2 regions of the Psychrobacillus sp. FSL W7-1493 genome follow, and region 2 is predicted to be linked to the other one. Evidence: a T-box and tRNA genes for the amino acid it is inferred to sense, from the RefSeq annotation. Region 2 holds a T-box; the other holds one or more tRNA genes.
What was found. A T-box is a leader RNA that pairs with one kind of tRNA and senses whether it is charged. The one in region 2 lies ahead of serS (serine--tRNA ligase), so its partner is inferred to be a tRNA-Ser.
Positions count from the first base shown of each region.

Region 1 (11,157 bases), 1.3 Mb from region 2:
CTGTTCGCCCATTAAAGCGGTACGCGAGCTGGGTTCAGAACGTCGTGAGACAGTTCGGTCCCTATCCGTCGTGGGCGTAGGAAATTTGAGAGGAGCTGTCCTTAGTACGAGAGGACCGGGATGGACACACCGCTGGTGTACCAGTTGTTCTGCCAAGGGCATCGCTGGGTAGCTATGTGTGGACGGGATAAGTGCTGAAAGCATCTAAGCACGAAGCCCCCCTCAAGATGAGATTTCCCATTACGCAAGTAAGTAAGATCCCTCAAAGACGATGAGGTAGATAGGTTCGGGGTGGAAGCGTGGCGACACGTGCAGCTGACGAATACTAATCGATCGAGGACTTAACCAAATTGTTTGTTTCTAAGATGTCAGTTTATTCAGTTTTGAAAGAATAAATTTTTATTAAAAAAACACTTGTAATAATCTACATAGTTGATATAATAAAACTTGTCTTTCAATAATTATTCAAGTCTAGTGATGATGGCGAAGAGGTCACACCCGTTCCCATACCGAACACGGAAGTTAAGCTCTTCAGCGCCGATGGTAGTTGGGGGTCTCCCCCTGCAAGAGTAGGACGTCGCTGGGCTTGCAATAAAAATACATAAAATCACATTTTAATACCCAGGAGGATTAGCTCAGCTGGGAGAGCATCTGCCTTACAAGCAGAGGGTCGGCGGTTCGAGCCCGTCATCCTCCACCATTACTTACTCCTGCCGGAGTAGCTCAACTGGTAGAGCAACTGACTTGTAATCAGTAGGTTGAGGGTTCAAGTCCTTTCTCCGGCACCATTTTCCGAGCCATTAGCTCAGTTGGTAGAGCATCTGACTTTTAATCAGAGGGTCGAAGGTTCGAGTCCTTCATGGCTCATTCACTTTTGTGAAATAAATATGCGGGTGTGGCGGAACTGGCAGACGCACTAGACTTAGGATCTAGCGCCGCAAGGCGTGGGGGTTCGACTCCCTTCACCCGCACCATTTAATTTAATAACCGAGCGGAAGTAGTTCAGTGGTAGAACACCACCTTGCCAAGGTGGGGGTCGCGAGTTCGAACCTCGTCTTCCGCTCCAAAGATTCACTAAGTGCCGGGGTGGCGGAACTGGCAGACGCACAGGACTTAAAATCCTGCGGTAGGTGACTACCGTACCGGTTCGATTCCGGTCCTCGGCACCACTTTTAAGTAACATTAGCGCCCGTAGCTCAATTGGATAGAGCGTCTGACTACGGATCAGAAGGTTGTGGGTTCGACTCCTGCCGGGCGCGCCAATATATATACGGGAAGTAGCTCAGCTTGGTAGAGCACTTGGTTTGGGACCAAGGGGTCGCAGGTTCGAATCCTGTCTTCCCGACCAGTTATTAATAAAAATTTGGGGCCTTAGCTCAGCTGGGAGAGCGCCTGCCTTGCACGCAGGAGGTCAGCGGTTCGATCCCGCTAGGCTCCACCAAATATAAAATTTTCTTTTAAAGTTCCTGGCGGCGTAGCTCAGCTGGCTAGAGCATTCGGTTCATACCCGAAAGGTCGTGGGTTCGACTCCCTCTGCCGCCATCTTAAGGACCTTTAGCTCAGTTGGTTAGAGCAGACGGCTCATAACCGTCCGGTCGCAGGTTCGAGTCCTGCAAGGTCCACCAACATAATTTTTCGGAGGAATACCCAAGTCTGGCTGAAGGGATCGGTCTTGAAAACCGACAGGCGGGTCATACCGCGCGGGGGTTCGAATCCCTCTTCCTCCTCCATCTTATTGTTAGTGGGAAATTATACATAACATCTATGCAAGTAAGCTTGGAAACGGAAAAGTTATTAAATACATAGTTGATTTAAATTTCAACGATTTTATTGTCGCGGGGTGGAGCAGTTCGGTAGCTCGTCGGGCTCATAACCCGAAGGTCACAGGTTCAAATCCTGTCCCCGCAACCAAATGGTCCCGTGGTGTAGCGGTTAACATGCCTGCCTGTCACGCAGGAGATCGCCGGTTCGATCCCGGTCGGGACCGCCATTTATTATTCAATATGTTAGAGATTTAGGATAAGCAAGCAAATCGAGGAAGCAATCGAACGAAAGAAGAAGCGTACTAAAGTACGTGACTGAATGAGTGAGTGAAGCTGACAAAGAGTTGTGCCGCTTAGCGTAAATCGAAGAGGCTCAGTAGCTCAGTCGGTAGAGCAAAGGACTGAAAATCCTTGTGTCGGCGGTTCGATTCCGTCCTGAGCCACCATTTATCACGCGGGTGTAGTTTAGTGGTAAAACCTCAGCCTTCCAAGCTGATGATGAGAGTTCGATTCTCTTCACCCGCTCCAATTAATGGGCCTATAGCTCAGCTGGTTAGAGCGCACGCCTGATAAGCGTGAGGTCGATGGTTCGAGTCCATTTAGGCCCACCATTATTCCGAAGTAGCTCAGTGGTAGAGCAATCGGCTGTTAACCGATTGGTCGTAGGTTCGAGTCCTACCTTCGGAGCCATATATATGGGGAAGTACTCAAGTGGCTGAAGAGGCGCCCCTGCTAAGGGTGTAGGTCGGGCAACCGGCGCGAGGGTTCAAATCCCTCCTTCTCCGCCATATATAAGGCCCCTTGGTCAAGCGGTTAAGACACCGCCCTTTCACGGCGGTAACACGGGTTCGAATCCCGTAGGGGTCATAACTTTAAAAAGACAATCACTTCGGTGGTTGTCTTTTTTATTTTATCTTTATGATATGTAAGGATCGTTATAACACTGCAGGTCCTTAAGGGAAGAGGTATTAAGAAAAGTAATGTATTTATTGTAGTAAATCTATACTGCACTTAATTATAATAACTTCCCTGTCATGTTTGTGAAATTCCTTTCAAATATTGTTAGCAGAACGATTACATTAAAGTGATCGAGTAGGTTCTACATTATAGCATTTGGAGCGTTATCTTCTTGTGAAGAGATTTACTCCTAAAAGTTCTTCCACCGACCGATTATCAGGTAAAACCGACCGATTGTTGAAGGGAACCAACCGATTATTATGCCTAACCGACCGATTATTGAACAAAACCGTCCGATTCTAAAGAAACTACTCAAAATCTATTATTTGGTTAGATTTTTCTTTCTTCGTTTACACTTCTCCAACCTCTAATTTAAACTTCACAAATAAAAAAGCCAGGAAGCGTTTAACTTCCTGACTGATCATCATATTAAAAATCCTATTAACAAGCCAATACCTAAAAGAAATACGAAAATGGTATTGGTAAGTGCGGTGTTTTTCATTGCTAATCCAACTTCAAGGTGATTCTCTTTAGATTTAAATAGCTTTATAGCATCTAGTGGTTTCTTAGCACTTAGGAAGACTAGTAAAGCCCAAGGTGTAATAATTTGTAGAATTACTAGTAAGATGATCCATACATAAGAAACGATAAAAAATAAGGCTAACACATTAATAGCATTGTCTCTACCTATTAAGATAGCCATTGTTTTCCTACCGCCTTTTGTATCCTCTACAATATCTCGAATATTATTAGAAAGCATAATAGCAGCGACAAGCAGAGTGCTAGGGATAGATAGGAACAAGGCAAAGTTTGGTATAGAACCTACCTGAATGTATGTAGCAATTAAAACAATAAACATTCCCATAACCACGCCACTGAATAGTTCTCCAAACGGTGTATAAGCTATTGGGTAAGGTCCACCGGTATATAAGTATCCAATGAGCATACAAACGGCACCAATGATCAATAAAAGCCAAGATGATTGGGAACAAATATAAATACCTAACAGAGCGGCTAGGACGTATAGTACTAAGGCTAGTTGAAGCACTGTCTTTGGTTTGACACCATTGCGGACTATTGCGCCACCAATGCCGATAGATTCTTCACTATCTAGACCTCTTTCAAAGTCGTAGTACTCATTAAACATATTCGTAGCAGCTTGTATAAACAAGCACGCAATGAGCATTGCTAAGAATAAAGGCCAATCAATATTTACGTAATAAAGGGCAATCATTGTACCTAAAAATACAGGGGCAAACGATGCAGTTAACGTGTGTGGTCTTGTTAACTTCCACCATATACGCCAGCCTTTATCAGCTTGTAGTTCTTGTGACATATAAATTTCTCTCCTTTTAAAGAATCAACTTCAATTTTAGCATACATTTGTAGCTAAATGTGTGCCGAAACGCGGAGAAAGTTGTATGATAAAGGGTAGAGTAATAAAACATGAACTTAAACTAGCAGGTAATTTATACGGAGGTCATATATATGCCGAACACCACCGGGCAAAATAAATCAACATTACGTTTTTATACAGAAACAATAGAAGTATCTAGAATGTCTGCTCATGCTTTTTTTGAGGCAGGAGAGGATTACTATAAAGGGAAACGATTCTTTTGGCAAAACAAAGAGAAAACGTTCACATTGGTTGGACTTGGACATGCCTATGTTCTGTCTAATGATTTAGAGAAAAATAGATACACCGATATAGCTCAAAAATGGGACGACCTTTGTGCATGCTCATTAATAGAGAAAGCAGATGTGTCTCCAATTCTATTTGGTGGATTCTCTTTCGATCCTTCAAATAATATATCATCGGAATGGAATAGCTTCCCGTCTAGTTTTTTTGCTGTGGCTACATTTCAATTAGTCATACAGGACGACCAGGCTTTTGTAAGTATTCATCATATTACAGAGGAAGAGGACAGCTCTGCAGCTTTTGAGCGTTTACGTATAGAAAGAGATACATTAATTCATACAGCTCAAGTGAAAGAACTAAAGGTCCATAAAAAGCCACATCTTCTTCAACGAGAAGATAGATTAAAGGAAGAATACTTATCAGCGGTTGAAACTGTAACGGAAAGAATTCGTAATAAGGAAGTAAACAAGGTAGTCATTGGGCGCTCCCTAAAGTTAACCTTTGATGATATCTTTTCACCATCTACAGCAATTTACAATGCATCGATGGAGCAACCTGAAAGTTATTTATTTGGTCTTGAGAAAGAAGACAAGACTTTCTTTGGGGCGACTCCAGAGAGATTAGTAAAACTGGAAAATGGCAAGGTTGAATCTGCTGGTTTGGCTGGATCCGTTCGAAGAGGAAAAGACCAAGTGGAAGATAAGAAGCTTGGAGATGCGCTATTATCGGATAATAAAAACTTAATGGAACATGAATATGTTGTTCAGATGATTAGAAAAGTATTTGAGCAATATTGTGAGCAGGTTAAGATTCCAGCTAGACCAAAGCTTATGAAAATAAGAGATATTCAGCACTTGTTTACACCTATAGAGGGAAAAATTAAAGGAAGCTCTTCTCTTTTCGAGTTTGTAGAAGCTATGCATCCGACACCAGCACTTGGTGGTGAACCTCGACAAGAGGCCATTGAGATTATTAGAGAATCTGAACAAATGAACCGTGGTTACTATGCCGCTCCAATCGGCTGGGTGAATGCCGAGGGAGATGGAGAGTTTGCGGTAGGTATTCGTTCCGCTCTCATAGAAAACCAATACGCTTATTTATATGCTGGAGGCGGATTAGTTTCCGAGTCCACCTCTTTAGAAGAGTTTGAAGAAACAAGAGTCAAATTCCGACCAATGCTTCGAACTTTGGGAGGAAATATGAATGACTAACGCGAGCTTTCTAACATCTTATGTCAATCAATTTGTAGAAACTATTAAACAAGCGGGCATAGAGGATATCGTGCTATGCCCAGGATCTAGATCCACTCCTTTAGCATATGGGTTTGCAAAAACGACAGGCTTTAACTTATATAGACAAATTGATGAGCGTTCTGCAGGATATTTTGCTTTAGGAATTGCCAAAGCGAAAAAGAACCCTGTTGTTCTATTGTGTACTTCTGGTACTGCTGCTGCGAATTTCTTTCCGGCGATAGTGGAAGCATATTATGCAAGAATACCATTACTTATTGTGACAGCGGATCGCCCACATGAACTTAGAGAGGTAGGTGCTCCTCAAGCGATAGACCAAATACATCTATTTGGTAAGCATGTAAAATGGTCGGTTGATTTTCCCTTACCTGAGGAAAGAGAAGAAAGCCTCGCGTTTATAGAGAGACATATTCATCGTGCAGTTTCTTCTACTAGGAATGCACCGATGGGACCAGTTCATATCAACGTGCCGTTTCGTGAGCCACTATTGTTAGAAATGGATCGGCCTGCTTCCGTGCCTCAAATGCAGCAAACAGAATTAGGGATGCTTGTGCCAAGTAAAGAATGCATCCATTGGTATACTCAGTTAATAACAGACACAGAGAAGGGACTTATTATTGCAGGGGATTCCTTAAACTCAACAGTAGGTTTCTGGGAGTTTGTGAAAGCTATACAATGGCCAGTACTAGCGGATCCATTGTCCACGCTTCGAAGTAATGTACCTAAGGATTGTATGCATTTATGTATAGACCAATATGACGCTATTTTAAAAAGTGAAGTGTTTATGCAATCAGCTATCCCTAATGCTGTCATTCGTTTTGGAGCTCAGCCGGTTTCTAAGCCTCTTATGAAGTTTTTAGAGGCAAACCCTCCTAAAACCTTTATAGCTGTAGATGAAAGCCCATTATTTAGAGACTCTCTTCATGTCGTAACCCATCACTTACAAGTAGATCCGTCATCTCTTTGGTTGCAGGTAGGAGAAAAACAACCATCTAGCTATCTAGAAAATTGGTCTAAGGCCAATGATATAGCAACGAATCATATTCAGACGTATATTTCAGAGCAAACAGACGAGGGTGCCTTAGCAGGAACATTATTTGAGGTGCTTCCAGACAAAACGGATTTAATAGCTAGTAGCAGCATGCCTATACGTGATGTAGATACCTTTTTCAATAAAACCGCTAAGGATATCCATGTATATGCCAATAGAGGAACAAACGGAATTGATGGAGTCGTGTCTACTGCTTTAGGAATTCAAGTAGCAACTAAAAGACCTGGCTATCTATTAATCGGGGATTTGGCATTTCTCCATGATGTAAATGGATTAATAGTCACTCGTTTTAGCGAAACAGATTTAACCATTGTTATTATGAATAATGATGGAGGGGGCATATTCTCTTACTTGCCACAATCTACGGAAACTAATTACTTTGAGCATTTGTTCGGGACACCTACAGGGCTTGAATTTTCAGCTATTGCTACTATGTACGATGCTCAATATGATGTAGTACATACTAAGGAAGATTTTCAAGCTGTCTTAAGTAAGGATAAAACGAAGAATATTCGTATGATTGAAGTTCGTACAGATCGACAGAACAATACAGAAACTCATCGAAAGCTTTGGGCAGCAATCACTAAGGAGCTGGATGTCACTTGGAAAGCTTAATAACCGTTAGGTCCATTCAAATGAAAGTTAATAGGTACAATACAGGTGCCGAGAAGAAGGCAGTCTTTCTGCATGGATTTACTGGATCTAGTAGGACATGGGAGGAAGTTATTGCTTCTCTAGATCCTTCTATTGAGCTGCTAACCATTGATTTAATTGGCCACGGGGAAAGTGACAAGCCTGAAAATGCTAGCCGTTACTTTGCTGGGGAGCAGGTGGAGGATCTCCATGCACTAATCCAACAGATAGGCTGGGATCATTTTACGCTTATAGGGTATTCTATGGGTGGTAGATTGGCACTTGCCTATGCAAGTAAGTATGAGGTCGACTGTTTAATACTAGAAAGCAGTTCTCCAGGCATAAAGGATGAGGAAGCTCGTATACAAAGAAAATTAGCGGATAGCAAGCTGGCTGAAAAAATTCTAGTAGACGGTGTCCTTGCATTTACAGATCACTGGGAGCAGATCCCTTTGTTTGATTCGCAAAAGAGTTTATCACTGAAGAAGCAGCAACAGATAAGAGAAGAGCGAATATCTCAAACAGCAATGGGTTTGTCGAATAGCTTGACGGGATTTAGCACTGGAGTGCAGCCTTCGTTATGGGATAAGCTAGGCTCTCTTGAATTTCCAGTAATCATGTTAACGGGAGAGCTAGATAAGAAGTTCTGTGAAATTGCTAAAAAGATGTTAGCTATATTACCAAATGCTGACTGGAAAATAATAAATGGTGTGGGCCATGCAATTCATGTGGAAAATCCCAAATTGTTTGCTACAATAGTAGAGGATATAATTTTGAAGGAGGATGTAAGATGACTCGTGAATGGACAACATTACATACATATGAAGACATTAAATATGAATTCTATAATGGAATTGCTAAAGTAACGATTAATCGCCCAGAAGTGCGAAATGCTTTCCGTCCTAAAACAGTGATGGAAATGATCGACGCATTTTCTCGCGCACGCGATGACAAAAATGTTGGTGTAATTATTCTAACTGGAGAAGGCGAAAAAGCTTTCTGTTCTGGTGGAGACCAAAAGGTTCGCGGACATGGTGGATACGTAGGAGAGGATGAAATTCCTCGTCTAAACGTATTAGACCTACAACGTTTAATCCGTATAATTCCTAAGCCAGTTGTAGCTATGGTAGCTGGATATGCAATTGGTGGAGGTCATGTATTACACGTAGTTTGTGACTTAACAATCGCTGCGGACAATGCTATTTTTGGACAAACTGGTCCAAACGTAGGCTCCTTTGATGCTGGATATGGTTCAGGCTATTTAGCTCGTATCATTGGTCACAAGAAAGCACGTGAAATTTGGTACCTATGCCGTCAATATGATGCAAAACAAGCGTTAGATATGGGCTTAGTTAACACTGTTGTTCCTTATGAGCAACTAGAGGACGAGACTGTTCAATGGTGTGAGGAAATGCTAGAAAAGAGCCCAACCGCACTTCGTTTCTTAAAAGCAGCTATGAATGCTGATACAGATGGACTTGCTGGTCTTCAACAATTAGCTGGAGATGCAACACTTCTTTATTACACAACTGAGGAAGCTAAAGAAGGTCGCGATGCGTTTAAAGAAAAACGTAAACCAGACTTTGGTCAATTCCCACGTTTCCCGTGATTAGAAATTTATGAGTTTTCCTAAGCTGTCCTTTAAAGGGCAGCTTTTTTTAAAAGATAGAATACATTTGCTTGTGCTTTACTTAATAAAGGAGTTGTTTTTTATGTACCCTAATCTCTTGGTTAAACGAGCAAGTCTTACGCCAAATAGATTAGCTATCATATTTGAAGACCAACAATGGACATTCTCCCAATTACATCAGGAGGCAATAGACTTTGCCGAGAAGCTACATACATTAGGTGTTAACAAAGGGATGAGAATTGCTATATTGGCGTCCTCCAGCCCACAGCTAGTGACAGTTTTACATGGCTGCATGCAATTGGGCTGTGAGCTTGTCATGCTTAATGAACGTTTAACAGAGGACGAGCTGATTTATCAATTAAATGATAGTCAGTCTGACGTATTATTAGTCGATCGGTTAGATAGAAGCTTGACGTATGGTAACCGGATATCCTTTAATCAGGTTACAGAAGCCTCTAACAAGAGATTTCAAATAGACTATGAATGGCCAAAGGATAGAACAATCACTATTATGTACACATCTGGTACGACAGGGAAGCCAAAGGGCGTCCGCCAAACACTGGAAAACCATGTGATGAGTGCAACTGGATCTGCTTTAAATCTAGGTGTTCAGCCTAATGATTGCTGGTTATGCGCAATGCCATTGTTTCATATTAGCGGATTTTCTATTCTAATGCGTTCCGTTCTATATGGTATGACAGTCAGCCTGCATACAAAGTTTGATGCATATAAGTCTATAGAGGAAATTTTAAATGGAACTGTTACTAGAATGTCTGTAGTCGCTGTAACGTTAGAAAGATTGATTAGTGTCTTAGAGGAACGGAATCTAACATTCCCGGATACTTTCCAATCTATGCTAGTCGGTGGAGGGCCTGTTCCTCTCCATTATTTGGAACGAGCCATTAAATGTAAGATACCTGTTTTACAGACATATGGTATGACGGAGACGTCTTCACAAACCACGACATTGTCTAGTGAGGATGCTATTCGTAAGCTAGGCTCAGCAGGAAAGCCACTCTTTTTCGCAGAAATACGTATTTCTGGAGAAAAGGAGATAGGAGAAATCTGTATTAAAGGACCACATGTTACGAAAGGTTATGTTGGAGCATCATCTTCCAAGGATCCACAGGATGATGGGTGGCTCCATACGGGAGATATGGGCTATATAGATGACGAAGGTTATTTATACGTCGTCGACCGTAGATCAGATTTAATCATTTCGGGTGGGGAAAATATTTATCCTGCTGAAGTGGAGCAGGCCATAGTTAAGCATAGTGCTGTAAAAGAAGCCGGAGTAACTGGTATTCAGGATGATAAATGGGGACACGTACCGATTGCCTTTGTTGTGTTGAAGAGCGAGGTTACCGAAGAAGAATTAAAATCATTTATGAAACCCCAGCTTGCTACGTATAAACAGCCTGTCCGTTATTATTTTATCGAGGAGCTACCTAGAAATGCTTCCAATAAAATTTTAAGAAGAAAGCTTCATGAATATTTATAAAGCCGAGAGAACAGCATTCTCGGCTTTTTTTACGGGTTATTCTTTTGCTATGAGGAGGGGAAACATATGAGAATTCAAATTATAGGTGGATCTGGAACGGGGAAGAGTACATTAGGTGAATATATTGCACAGCGAGAGCAAATAAAATGGATCGATACCGATTCCTATCTGTGGAAGGACGATACGTTTCTAGAAAATAATCCAATTGAAATAAGAAGAGAAATGTATCAGCTTGATATCACTTCTAATAAGTGTTATGTAGTCTCAGGCTCTATTTTTTCATGGCATCCAGATGGCTTTTCCAATCGGGATCTTTTAGTCTTTCTGTCTTTACCGGAGAATGAAAGAATGGACCGCATAAGAAAAAGAGAAATTTCCCGCAAAACTGGTAAACAATCGTGGCTAGACGAGCATGGATTATATACGAATGACTTTATAGAATGGTGCAAAACATACTTGACGGAAACCGATAAAAGTCAAGGAGGGACATATGTGGCACAGCGCTATGAAATGGAATTATCCAATAGTCCCGTCCTCCAGCTAGATAGCTCCAAAGAAGTCGAAGCGTTATACGATGAAATAAAACAGTACCTAGGTAGACTTTCTTAATAAGAAGCTGATGTTAATAATTTAGGAATCGGTCGGTTATAGTCAATAATCGGTCGGTTTAGCGAGATAATCGGTCGGTTACCTCAAAGAATCGGTCGGTCACAGCGAATAATCGGTCGGATCT
Region 1 covers NZ_JBBOSB010000001.1:1,296,382-1,307,538, forward strand. Annotated here, with positions in the region: rRNA gene MKX96_RS06515 (23S ribosomal RNA) at 1-349, shown strand, start outside; rRNA gene rrf (5S ribosomal RNA) at 471-586, shown strand; tRNA gene MKX96_RS06525 (tRNA-Val) at 625-700, shown strand; tRNA gene MKX96_RS06530 (tRNA-Thr) at 713-788, shown strand; tRNA gene MKX96_RS06535 (tRNA-Lys) at 795-867, shown strand; tRNA gene MKX96_RS06540 (tRNA-Leu) at 890-974, shown strand; tRNA gene MKX96_RS06545 (tRNA-Gly) at 992-1,066, shown strand; tRNA gene MKX96_RS06550 (tRNA-Leu) at 1,081-1,169, shown strand; tRNA gene MKX96_RS06555 (tRNA-Arg) at 1,186-1,262, shown strand; tRNA gene MKX96_RS06560 (tRNA-Pro) at 1,272-1,348, shown strand; tRNA gene MKX96_RS06565 (tRNA-Ala) at 1,366-1,441, shown strand; tRNA gene MKX96_RS06570 (tRNA-Met) at 1,469-1,542, shown strand; tRNA gene MKX96_RS06575 (tRNA-Ile) at 1,549-1,625, shown strand; tRNA gene MKX96_RS06580 (tRNA-Ser) at 1,638-1,730, shown strand; tRNA gene MKX96_RS06585 (tRNA-Met) at 1,835-1,911, shown strand; tRNA gene MKX96_RS06590 (tRNA-Asp) at 1,915-1,990, shown strand; tRNA gene MKX96_RS06595 (tRNA-Phe) at 2,134-2,209, shown strand; tRNA gene MKX96_RS06600 (tRNA-Gly) at 2,218-2,291, shown strand; tRNA gene MKX96_RS06605 (tRNA-Ile) at 2,298-2,374, shown strand; tRNA gene MKX96_RS06610 (tRNA-Asn) at 2,379-2,453, shown strand; tRNA gene MKX96_RS06615 (tRNA-Ser) at 2,461-2,551, shown strand; tRNA gene MKX96_RS06620 (tRNA-Glu) at 2,559-2,630, shown strand; gene MKX96_RS06625 (1,4-dihydroxy-2-naphthoate polyprenyltransferase) at 3,145-4,056, opposite strand; gene MKX96_RS06630 (isochorismate synthase) at 4,209-5,570, shown strand; gene menD (2-succinyl-5-enolpyruvyl-6-hydroxy-3-cyclohexene-1-carboxylic-acid synthase) at 5,563-7,275, shown strand; gene menH (2-succinyl-6-hydroxy-2,4-cyclohexadiene-1-carboxylate synthase) at 7,263-8,087, shown strand; gene menB (1,4-dihydroxy-2-naphthoyl-CoA synthase) at 8,084-8,902, shown strand; gene MKX96_RS06650 (o-succinylbenzoate--CoA ligase) at 9,006-10,424, shown strand; gene MKX96_RS06655 (AAA family ATPase) at 10,491-11,033, shown strand.
Region 1: it has a tRNA-Ser gene. The T-box ahead of serS (serine--tRNA ligase) is inferred to sense a tRNA for this amino acid. The anticodon was not compared.

Region 2 (11,157 bases):
TCGAACCACACTTCATGCTCTTTCCCGTCCCTCCAGTAATTAAAAAAAGGTGCCTGGGCAACTTCATCATATTCTATCGCGGCATTTCGATCGATTGCCAGTTGAACTGCTGCTTGGGCACTAATTGCTCTTGCAAATGGATTGCCTACTTTGTAGGGTAATGTCCAATCATAGCCGTACAGGTTTTGCCCCATCATAACCTTTTGTGAAGGTATTTCACTTATGGCATACTCTAAAACTTTTCTTACTGGACCTATTGGTGACACAGCCATCGGAGGTCCTCCACTATAGCCCCATTCATACGTCATAATGACGACGAAGTCTAACACCTCACCTAGAGCCTTATAGTCATGTCCTTCGTACCACTTACCAGGCTGGTTAGCACTTGTTTTTGGAGCTAAGCTTGCAGAAAAAATAAAGCTAGGAGCAAAAGCCCGAAACTCTTTTAAGAAAGTTACGTATTCATCCCGATCATCTGGATCTATATATTCAAAATCAGTATGAATATGATTCGTTCCTCTTCTATTAGCCTCAGCAACTGTCTCTTCAAATACTCTTTGCTTCACTTCCTCATTCGTAAAAATGGTATGAGCTAATGTGTCGCTAAAAGCACCTTCTTCAATATTGACTATTATAACAACTTCTTCCACGTTATTTGCCGCAGCAACTTCTGGCAACCTTCCCCAATCCATTTTAGTCAATGATCCATCTCTTTTAACTTCAAAAGCAAATGGCATCATGTAGGTTAATAGAGAGGCTACATTTTCTACTTGGCTAATAACTGTTTCAGATGGTGCCTCGGTATACCATTCCACATATAAATTGGTTTCAATCATTGGCCGATTTGGACTTGGAGTAGAGGGTAGGACTAATGATTGTCCAACGACCAATACATCCTGGTTCGGCAAGCCATTGATGGAAGCAATAGTAGCCGCACTAGTACCATTTTGTCTTGCAATAGAATATAAGCTATCACCTAACTTAACTGTATAAATCATCGCATCACTCCTTCAAATCAGAATATGCACGTTATCTACAAAACATGCTAAAATACGCGTAAGGAGTTGACTCCAAATGGATGAATATTATATGAATTTAGCAATTGAGGAAGCAAAAAAGGCTGCTGCCATAGGTGAGGTTCCGATCGGAGCTATTATCGTACATAAAAATGAGGTAATTGGGAGTGCCTACAATCTACGAGAAACGACCCAAAATGCAACGACACATGCAGAACTTCTGGCTATTCAAGAGGCATGTGCCAAAATTGGTAGCTGGAGACTCGAAGAAACAACCCTTTATGTTACTTTAGAGCCTTGCCCTATGTGTGCAGGAGCAATATTACAGTCACGTATCCCTCGAGTAGTATATGGTGCGAGAGACATGAAGGCAGGGTGTGTAGCCTCTCTGTATACGCTTTTAAATGATACTCGATTCAACCATGTCTGTGAGGTAACGGAAGGGGTTCTTGCGGAAACCTGTGGTAACTTACTAACGACTTTCTTTCGAGAGCTACGACTAAAGAAAAAGAACCAAAAACGCTTAGAACTCTAGGCGTTTTTGGTTCTTACTTTTATATCATTAAAAGTATCTTATAACGGATCATTTGCCTGTCGGGGCAGAGATAGGTGCTTGCGCTTTTCTTTTTGGCTAGCTCCAGCACCTTGTCCCTCGGGGTCAAATGAATAAAAGTTCTGGTGGCTGAAGAGCTGCCTCCTCACTTTTCCCCATTTGCCTGTCGGGGCAGACATAGGCGGTTCCGCTTTTCTTTATTTAATAATTGTTTTTCCGCCCATGTATGGTTGTAGGACCTCTGGGATTTTAACTGATCCATCTGGTTGCTGATAATTTTCTAGGATGGCAGCTACTGTGCGTCCGATTGCTAGTCCACTACCGTTTAATGTGTGTACAAACTCAGGTTTAGCACCCGGTTCTCTTCTAAAACGGATTCCAGCACGACGAGCTTGGAAGTCCTCGAAGTTACTGCATGAAGAAATTTCTTTATATTCGCCATAGCTTGGTAACCATACTTCAATATCATACTTCTTCGCTGCAGTGAATCCAAGATCTGCTGTGCACATACGTAGCACACGATATGGAAGTCCTAAAAGCTGAAGAACCTTTTCTGCATGTCCTGTTAGAAGGTCCAATTGCTCGTATGAATCCTCTGGTTTAACAAAACGTACCAGCTCAACTTTATTAAATTGATGCTGACGGATTAGCCCGCGTGTATCTCTACCTGCAGAACCAGCCTCTGAACGGAAACAAGCACTAAAAGCAGTAAAGGCTTGTGGAAGATCAGCTCCATCTAAAATTTCATCCCGGTAGAAGTTAGTTACTGGCACCTCAGCCGTTGGGATTAAGAAATAATCCTCCTCGTTAACTAAGAAAGCATCCTCTTCAAACTTTGGAAGCTGTCCAGTACCTGTTAGGCTCATACGGTTTGCCATATATGGTGGTAGCATTTCTTCATAGCCATGCTCTTCTGAATGAAGGTCCATCATGAAATTCCATAGCGCGCGCTCTAATCTTGCCCCTAAACCACGGTAAAAAGCAAAACGGCTTCCAGTTACTTTTGCAGCTCGTTCAAAGTCCACAATTTTTAAATCTGTGGCGATATCCCAATGAGCCTTTGTATCAAAGTTAAACGCAGGGACCTCTCCCCATTTACGAATTTCAACATTATCATCCTCAGAATCGCCAATTGGAACGTCATCATGTGGAATATTTGGAATGCGCATCATCATATATTCAAATTTTTCTTCTACCTGGCGTAGTTCTTCATCTAATGCTTTAATCTCATCGCCTACTTCACGCATGCGAGCGATTACATCATCAGCATTCTCTTTATTTCGTTTCATTTGTGAGATTTTTTGAGAAACCTCGTTTCTTTCTGCCTTTAGTACTTCTGTTTTTGCTATTAATTCTCTACGCTTTTGGTCTAAAGGAAGAAATTGATCGAACTCGGAGATATCTTCTCCACGCTTCGCAAGTTTAGCTTTCACTTCTTCATAATTATCACGTACAAATTTTACATCTAACATATGATTTCCTCCTCTTGATATTTTTGGCCTATTAACCAGATTTAAATTCATAAAAAACGACAAAAAAGCCCCCATCCCTTATAAAAGGGACGAGAGCTACCCGCGTTGCCACCCTGATTGATCTGACATCTCAGATCCACTTGTCTAATAACGGCTTTTCAACCGGCCACAGCTTACCTATTTTTCAGCTGCGCAACTCAAAGGACGGATTCACAAGCGCTTTTATCAGCTCCCACCAGCCGCTGACTCTCTAAAAAAAACTTACTTGCTACTACTTCCTATCATCGTTTTTTAAATCATGAAATTAACCATACTTTACTATAGGTTGACCGGTTTGGCAAGCGATTCCTGAACCATTTGTATAAAATAGGCAGTTATACGATGATCATTTGTTAATTCGGGATGAAAGGAGCATCCCAATATATGATTCTGTCTTGCCATTACGATTCGTTCTTCATGGGTAGCAAGAATTTCTACACTCTTATCTACTTCGACAATATGTGGAGCCCTTATAAAAATGGCTGGAAAATCAGTCGCTATCCCTTGAATATCTAAATTAGTTTCAAAGCTATCCACCTGACGACCGAAGGAATTTCTTGCGACAGTTGCTTGTAGCACACCAATATGATGTGTATCCTGACCTTGAATTTGCTTTGCTAATAATATTAGACCAGCACAAGTACCAAATATAGGCTTGCCTGAATCTGCAAACTGCTTTAAACAACCTAGTAAATCAAAACGGTCTATAAGCTTGCGCATTGCGGTACTTTCTCCACCAGGTAGGATTAAGCCATCTATTCCTTTCAAGTCTTCTTTTGTTTTAATCTTTACTGCTTTTGCTCCGCATTCCTCCACTGAACGGATATGTTCCGTAACAGCTCCTTGAAGAGCAAGCACTCCTATTGTGACCATCTTACCACCCTCGATCTTGCATACGCTCAGCAGTTGATAAACGAGAAATCTCTATTCCCTTCATAGGGATTCCTAAATCCTTTGAAATCTCCACTAATAATTTATAATCTTGATAATGAGTAGTTGCCTCTACAATAGCGCGAGCAAATTTCTCTGGATTATCGGATTTAAATATACCTGAACCGACAAACACTCCATCTGCTCCTAGCTCCATCATTAGTGCAGCATCTGCTGGAGTTGCAACTCCTCCTGCTGCGAAATTTACTACTGGTAATTTTCCTTTGTGCTTAATTTGCAATAAAATTTCATATGGTGCTCCAAGAATTTTTGCCTCTGTCATTAATTCATCCTCATCCATATGCACAATCTTTCTCACTTGGGCATTTACCTTACGCAAATGACGAACTGCTTCTACAATATTCCCTGTCCCAGGCTCCCCTTTTGTGCGAAGCATGGATGCACCTTCTCCTATACGTCGAGCAGCCTCTCCCAGGTCCTTACACCCACAAACAAATGGAACAGTAAACTCACTTTTTCGAAGGTGATACTCCTCATCCGCTGGGGTCAGTACTTCTGATTCGTCAATATAATCCACACCCATTGCTTCAAGCATTCTGGCTTCCGTGATGTGTCCAATACGCGCTTTAGCCATGACTGGAATCGTTACAGCACTCATTACCTCTTCCATTATGCGAGGATCGGCCATACGAGCCACTCCGCCCGCAGCACGAATATCAGATGGCACACGTTCTAATGCCATAACTGCCACGGCTCCTGCTGCCTCTGCAATACGAGCCTGCTCCGCATTAATAACATCCATTATAACTCCACCCTTTTGCATCTCAGCCATACCTCTTTTTACTAGCTCTGTTCCTGTCATATGTAAATTCATCCTATATACCTCCTAATTGTTATAAAATTTAGTATAATGGTATTTGACCATATGAAAAGTGCCAGAAACAATAAAATGAACATGGTCAGATTGGATGATACAATGGATTTTCTCATGCTTCCTTTAGAAAAGAACACAAATCTGCCATTATATGAACAATTATATAAATTTTTAAAAGATGCCATTGTGCAAGGTCATATTAAGGAAGGAGAAAAGCTTCCATCTAAAAGAAAGCTAGCTGAATACCTAGATCTAAGTCAAACAACGATCGAGCTTTCCTATAGTCAGCTTGTCGCAGAAGGATATATTAATTCGGAGCCAAGAAAAGGGTATTTTGTCCAAAACATAGAAGAGCTAGCTCTGATTGAAAAGGAAGATACTCCTGTTGGAAAAGAAGAGAAAGCTACTTCCTTCCATATAGACTTCTCACCGGGAAAGATAGATGAAGATTCTTTTCCTTTTACTCTTTGGAGAAAATACGCAAAAGAATTAGCTCATGAAGACCATAAAGATCTATTGCAGCTAGGACATCCTCAGGGAGACTATATACTAAGACAACAAATATCGTCCTATCTTTATCAATCCCGTGGTGTAAAAAGCAGACCAGAGCAAATTATTTTAGGATCAGGTACAGAACAACTCATGCCACTTCTCGTTCGTCTTCTTGGTGACAAAGCCGTTTATGGTTACGAAAATCCTGGGTATCCATTATCCCATCACCTTTTTTTAGAGAATGAGGAAAAGTCTGTTGCTGTTCCAGTAGACGAGGAAGGGTTAGTGGTGGAGGAGCTGGAGAAAACTAATACAACGGTTATGTATGTTACACCATCTCATCAATTTCCAACTGGTTCTGTTATGTCAGCCTCACGCAGAAGTCAACTGCTAGCATGGGCTTATCAGGAAGAGAAACGATATATTATTGAAGATGATTATGACAGTGAGTTTAGATATACAGGAAAACCAATACCTTCTTTACAAGGTATGGATCAAAACGACCGTGTAATTTACTTAAGCACATTTTCGAAGTCTCTCATGCCCTCCTTAAGGATTGCCTACGCTGTCCTTCCAAACACGCTTATAAAGCAATATAAGGACAAATACTATTATTATTCTGCTACTGTACCACGCATGGATCAGCATATACTTGCAAAATTTATGGAGGACGGTCACTTTGCAAAGCACTTAAATAAAATGCGTAAAATTTATAAAAGAAAGCTGGAAATTGTCACGAAGACACTTTCAGAGTATGAGCCTATTGTTAAACTTTCAGGGGAACAGGCAGGAATGCATCTTCTATTAACCATCCAGACAGATAGGAAGGAAGAGGAGCTTGTTTCTCTTGCCCAACAAGCTAACATTCAAATCTATGGTTTGCATAAGTATATAACCTCTCCCATTGACGAAACTGTTCCAAGGTTAGTTTTAGGTTTCGGTGGACTAGATTTTACAAATCTTTCGTCCTCCATACATGAACTTATGCGGGCAATCAAAATAGAGAAGTCATAACATCCATTGCAAACTAAAAGCACTGAAACCCATATAGAGTTTCAGTGCTTTTTTATAGAGATTTAAAATAAACCACCAACAAAATCTGTTGTACTATCCCATAATCCGCTAAAGAATTTGCCGATGCCTTGTAGCATTAAACTAAACCAACCTGCTTTTTCTACAGCTTCTGTTGTTACTACATCAACACTTCCTTGATCGCCAGTAATGTACCCATAATCAGTACCTTCAGATTTTTCAAGATGGACTTTTCCTACTACTGTGTCCTTCTTGACTTCTGCTTCTAGCTTGTCTTCTAATGGAGTGAAAACAGGCTTGTACAGATCTTTATCACTGGATTTGATCAGCATAGAGATAGGTTCTTTCACTGCAATTGCAACCGTATCTTCTTTTCCTTTATTTACTTTCAAAGTTTTATGACCAGGAATTTTATATCCTTCGGGTATTAGCTCTACTTTAGTAAATTGGGCAAAACCAAAATCAAATAACGCTCTAGTTGCGTCAAATCTAGCTTCATAACTTCCTTTTCCGTTAGCGTCTACTGCTTTCATGACTACAGCGATTACTCTCATACCGTTTCTTTCAGCAGTTCCGGTAAAGGAATGTCCTGCAAAATCTGTTGTTCCTGTTTTCAAACCATCTACGCCTTCATATTCGTAAACTAGTCCTGGTAGCATCCAGTTCCAGTTACTCATTTTGATAGCATCCGATGTGCCCTCGCGAAAAATTTTATGAGGAATCTTTGTTGTCTCTAACACTTCTGGATAGTCTTTCATCAGAAGATAAGCTAATTTTGCCACCGAGCTAGCAGGCATGACATTTTCATCTGTTGCTCCTGTGCTTGCCGGATGCATGCCTTGTAAATCTGCGTTGTTTAAGCCTGTTGAATTTACAAATTTATAGTTTTCTAAGCCCATTTCTGAAGCTTTTTCATTCATTAACTTCACAAAGTTTTCTTCAGTTCCAGCAATTGTTTCTGCTATTGCAATAGTTGCTGCATTGGCTGAATAGATTGCCATTGCTTCATATAATTCACGAATTGAATAAGTACCATCCTCGCGTAGAGGCACGTTACTTAGACGACGATCTTGAGAAATTTTATATGTATATTCATTTACTGAATATTGTTGTTCCCATGAAATTTTACCTTCTTCTATTGCTTCAAAAAGAAGATATTCGGTCATCATTTTTGTCATACTTGCAATTCCTAAAGCTGCATCTGCATTTTGCTCAAAAAGAATTTTTCCAGAATCAGCATCTACTAAGATTGCTGCATCAACATTTAAATTTAAACTTTCCTCTGCTTTTGTGTTAGTTGGCATTCCACCTACTAAAGACACAAGCAACATCGGAAGTACTAGCCACTTTACCATTGTTGTTTTCCAATATTTCTTCACTACTGTACCTCCACTTTTTCTATTATCAATGCTCATTTTATCATACTTTTTGAACTAGGTGCATAACACTTTAAAAAAGCACCCATTCGGCCTATATATAGACGTGAAATGGGTGCGAAAGTTTCTACTTATTTTAAGAGATAGAGTAGTTTGGTGCTTCTTTTGTTATTTGTACATCGTGTGGGTGACTTTCTCGTAGGCCAGCACCAGTCATGCGAATAAATTGTGCATTTTCTCGTAGGTCTTCTAAAGTACCTGTACCACAATACCCCATACCTGCTCGAACTCCACCAAGAAGCTGATGAATTGTATCAGAAAGTGGACCTTTGTATGGAAGACGACCTTCAATACCTTCTGGAACTAATTTCTTTGCATCCTCTTGGAAATAGCGATCCTTAGAACCTTTTTCCATTGCAGCAATAGAACCCATTCCTCGGTAAACTTTAAAACGTCTCCCTTGGAAAATCTCTGTTTCCCCTGGGCTTTCCGTAGTTCCAGCAAGTAGACTACCTAGCATAACTACATGTCCTCCAGCAGCTAAAGCTTTTACAATATCACCAGAGAATTTAATACCGCCATCGGCAATAATCGTTTTTCCAGCCTTGCGAGCTTCAGTAGCACAATCATAGATAGCTGTAATTTGTGGCACACCAACTCCTGCTACTACACGAGTAGTACAAATTGAACCTGGACCAATCCCGACTTTCACCACATCTGCACCAGCTTCGTATAAAGCCTTTGTAGCAGCACCAGTTGCGACATTTCCAGCAATAATATCTAAATCTGGATAGGTTGCTCTTATTTCCTTCACTACATCTATTACGCCCTTAGAATGTCCGTGAGCTGTATCAATAACAATTACATCTACCTGTGCAGCCACTAACTTTTGTACACGAATCATTGTATCACTTGTTACTCCAACTGCAGCTCCTACTAACAATCGACCGTGTTGATCCTTAGCAGCGTTAGGAAACTCAATTACTTTTTCAATGTCTTTAATAGTTATTAAGCCTTTAAGGATTCCGTTATCATCAACGATTGGTAATTTTTCTATTTTGTATTGTTGAAGGATTTTTTCAGCTTGTTCTAATGTAGTACCAACTGCAGCAGTCACTAACTGTTCTTTAGTCATTACTTCATTAATTGGTAAAGAATAATCTTGAATGAAACGTAGGTCACGATTCGTAATTATTCCAACTAGTTTTAGTTCTTCTTCATTATTTACTATAGGAACCCCAGAGATGCGGTATTTCCCCATTAAATGCTCTGCATCATAAACTTGATGAGTCGGTGTTAGATAAAAAGGATCCGTGATAACGCCATTCTCTGAACGTTTAACTGTTTCCACTTGTTCTGCTTGTTCCTCAATGCTCATGTTTTTATGAATAATTCCTAGTCCACCTTGGCGTGCCATAGCAATAGCCATTTTCGCCTCTGTAACAGTATCCATACCAGCACTGATCACCGGAATATTTAATTTGATTTTTGATGTTAAGTGTACTGATAAATTAATATCCTTTGGTAAAACCTCTGATTGAGCTGGAACTAATAAAACATCGTCGAATGTTAAACCTTCTTTTTGAAATTTCGATTCCCACATTACGCTGACTTCCTCCTCTATAATTAAATATTATTACAAGGTTATCAGCGGGCACATAGACTGTCAAGAATCGATAAATAATATATATATTCCGACTTTTCTTGCAATTATTTTATTACTTTGTCTATTAAAAGATTAAAAACTATTAAGTTGAAACTAGGTTTGAGTCCATAACACCTATTTTAATAGATAAATATATAAACTGAACTTTCTCTAAGAGTAATATCGATATTTATATGCTTTTAATTGATGTCTGCTCTGACAGACGCTTCCTGTGGCGTGAGCATTAGACCGCACAGGTGTGATGTATTATCTGCCTCACTATACCTGCTTGTGTCACTGCCTATTGGTAAGTATTTTACTGGTAGATTGCTATATATATCATTAATTTTTACCTATGTAATATTCTTATGAAAGTTTATTTGAAACTAGAAAATCGCAAAGAGCTTCTAAGCTATTCTCACATCTGTGGTTAGGGAGAGTGATAGCCTTCGGCTTGTTCCTTTAAAAATAAAAAGACCAAACAAAAAAGCCGCCACCGATTACTCGGTAACGACTTTCTTTGGTGCCCAGCGACGTCCTACTCTTGCAGGGGCGACCCTCCAACTACCATCGGCGGCTGCGAAACCAGATGGGCGGCAGATTTCTTCGTCAGCCGCAGTCGTTCGGTTCTCGCGTATGCCATACGCTCCGAGCCTCTCTTCCTTGCTTCCTCGAACTCTTTGCCCCTCCGGCTTCTCGCCTACTTGCTTAGGGAGAGAGTGCCTTCGGCTTTTTTTTTCATTTTAAACAAAACAAAAAAGCCGCCACCGATTACTCGGTGACGACTTCCTTTAGTTGCCCAGCGACGTCCTACTCTTGCAGGGGGAGACCCCCAACTACCATCGGCGCTGAAGAGCTTAACTTCCGTGTTCGGTATGGGAACGGGTGTGACCTCTTCGCCATCATCACTAGACTTTTGAGTTGTTCACTCAAAACTGGATAAAAGACATCATATTAGAAACAAACCATTTGGTTAAGTCCTCGATCGATTAGTATTCGTCAGCTGCACGTGTCGCCACGCTTCCACCCCGAACCTATCTACCTCATCGTCTTTGAGGGATCTTACTTACTTGCGTAATGGGAAATCTCATCTTGAGGGGGGCTTCGTGCTTAGATGCTTTCAGCACTTATCCCGTCCACACATAGCTACCCAGCGATGCCCTTGGCAGAACAACTGGTACACCAGCGGTGTGTCCATCCCGGTCCTCTCGTACTAAGGACAGCTCCTCTCAAATTTCCTACGCCCACGACGGATAGGGACCGAACTGTCTCACGACGTTCTGAACCCAGCTCGCGTACCGCTTTAATGGGCGAACAGCCCAACCCTTGGGACCGACTACAGCCCCAGGATGCGATGAGCCGACATCGAGGTGCCAAACCTCCCCGTCGATGTGGACTCTTGGGGGAGATAAGCCTGTTATCCCCGGGGTAGCTTTTATCCGTTGAGCGATGGCCCTTCCATGCGGAACCACCGGATCACTAAGCCCGTCTTTCGACCCTGCTCGACTTGTAGGTCTCGCAGTCAAGCTCCCTTCTGCCTTTACACTCTTCGAATGATTTCCAACCATTCTGAGGGAACCTTTGGGCGCCTCCGTTACACTTTAGGAGGCGACCGCCCCAGTCAAACTGCCCGCCTGACACTGTCTCCTACCCGGGTTACGGGTATGGGTTAGAATTTCAATACAACCAGGGTAGTATCCCACCGACGCCTCCTCCGAAGCTGGCGCTCCGGGCTCTAAGGCTCCTACCTATCCTGTACAAGTTGCA
Region 2 covers NZ_JBBOSB010000001.1:16,874-28,030, forward strand. Annotated here, with positions in the region: gene MKX96_RS00110 (glycosyl hydrolase family 18 protein) at 1-998, opposite strand, end outside; gene tadA (tRNA adenosine(34) deaminase TadA) at 1,075-1,551, shown strand; gene serS (serine--tRNA ligase) at 1,767-3,041, opposite strand; T-box leader at 3,124-3,335, opposite strand; gene pdxT (pyridoxal 5'-phosphate synthase glutaminase subunit PdxT) at 3,360-3,953, opposite strand; gene pdxS (pyridoxal 5'-phosphate synthase lyase subunit PdxS) at 3,955-4,845, opposite strand; gene pdxR (MocR-like pyridoxine biosynthesis transcription factor PdxR) at 4,897-6,351, shown strand; gene MKX96_RS00140 (serine hydrolase) at 6,414-7,724, opposite strand; gene guaB (IMP dehydrogenase) at 7,882-9,348, opposite strand; rRNA gene rrf (5S ribosomal RNA) at 10,188-10,303, opposite strand; rRNA gene MKX96_RS00155 (23S ribosomal RNA) at 10,360-11,157, opposite strand, start outside.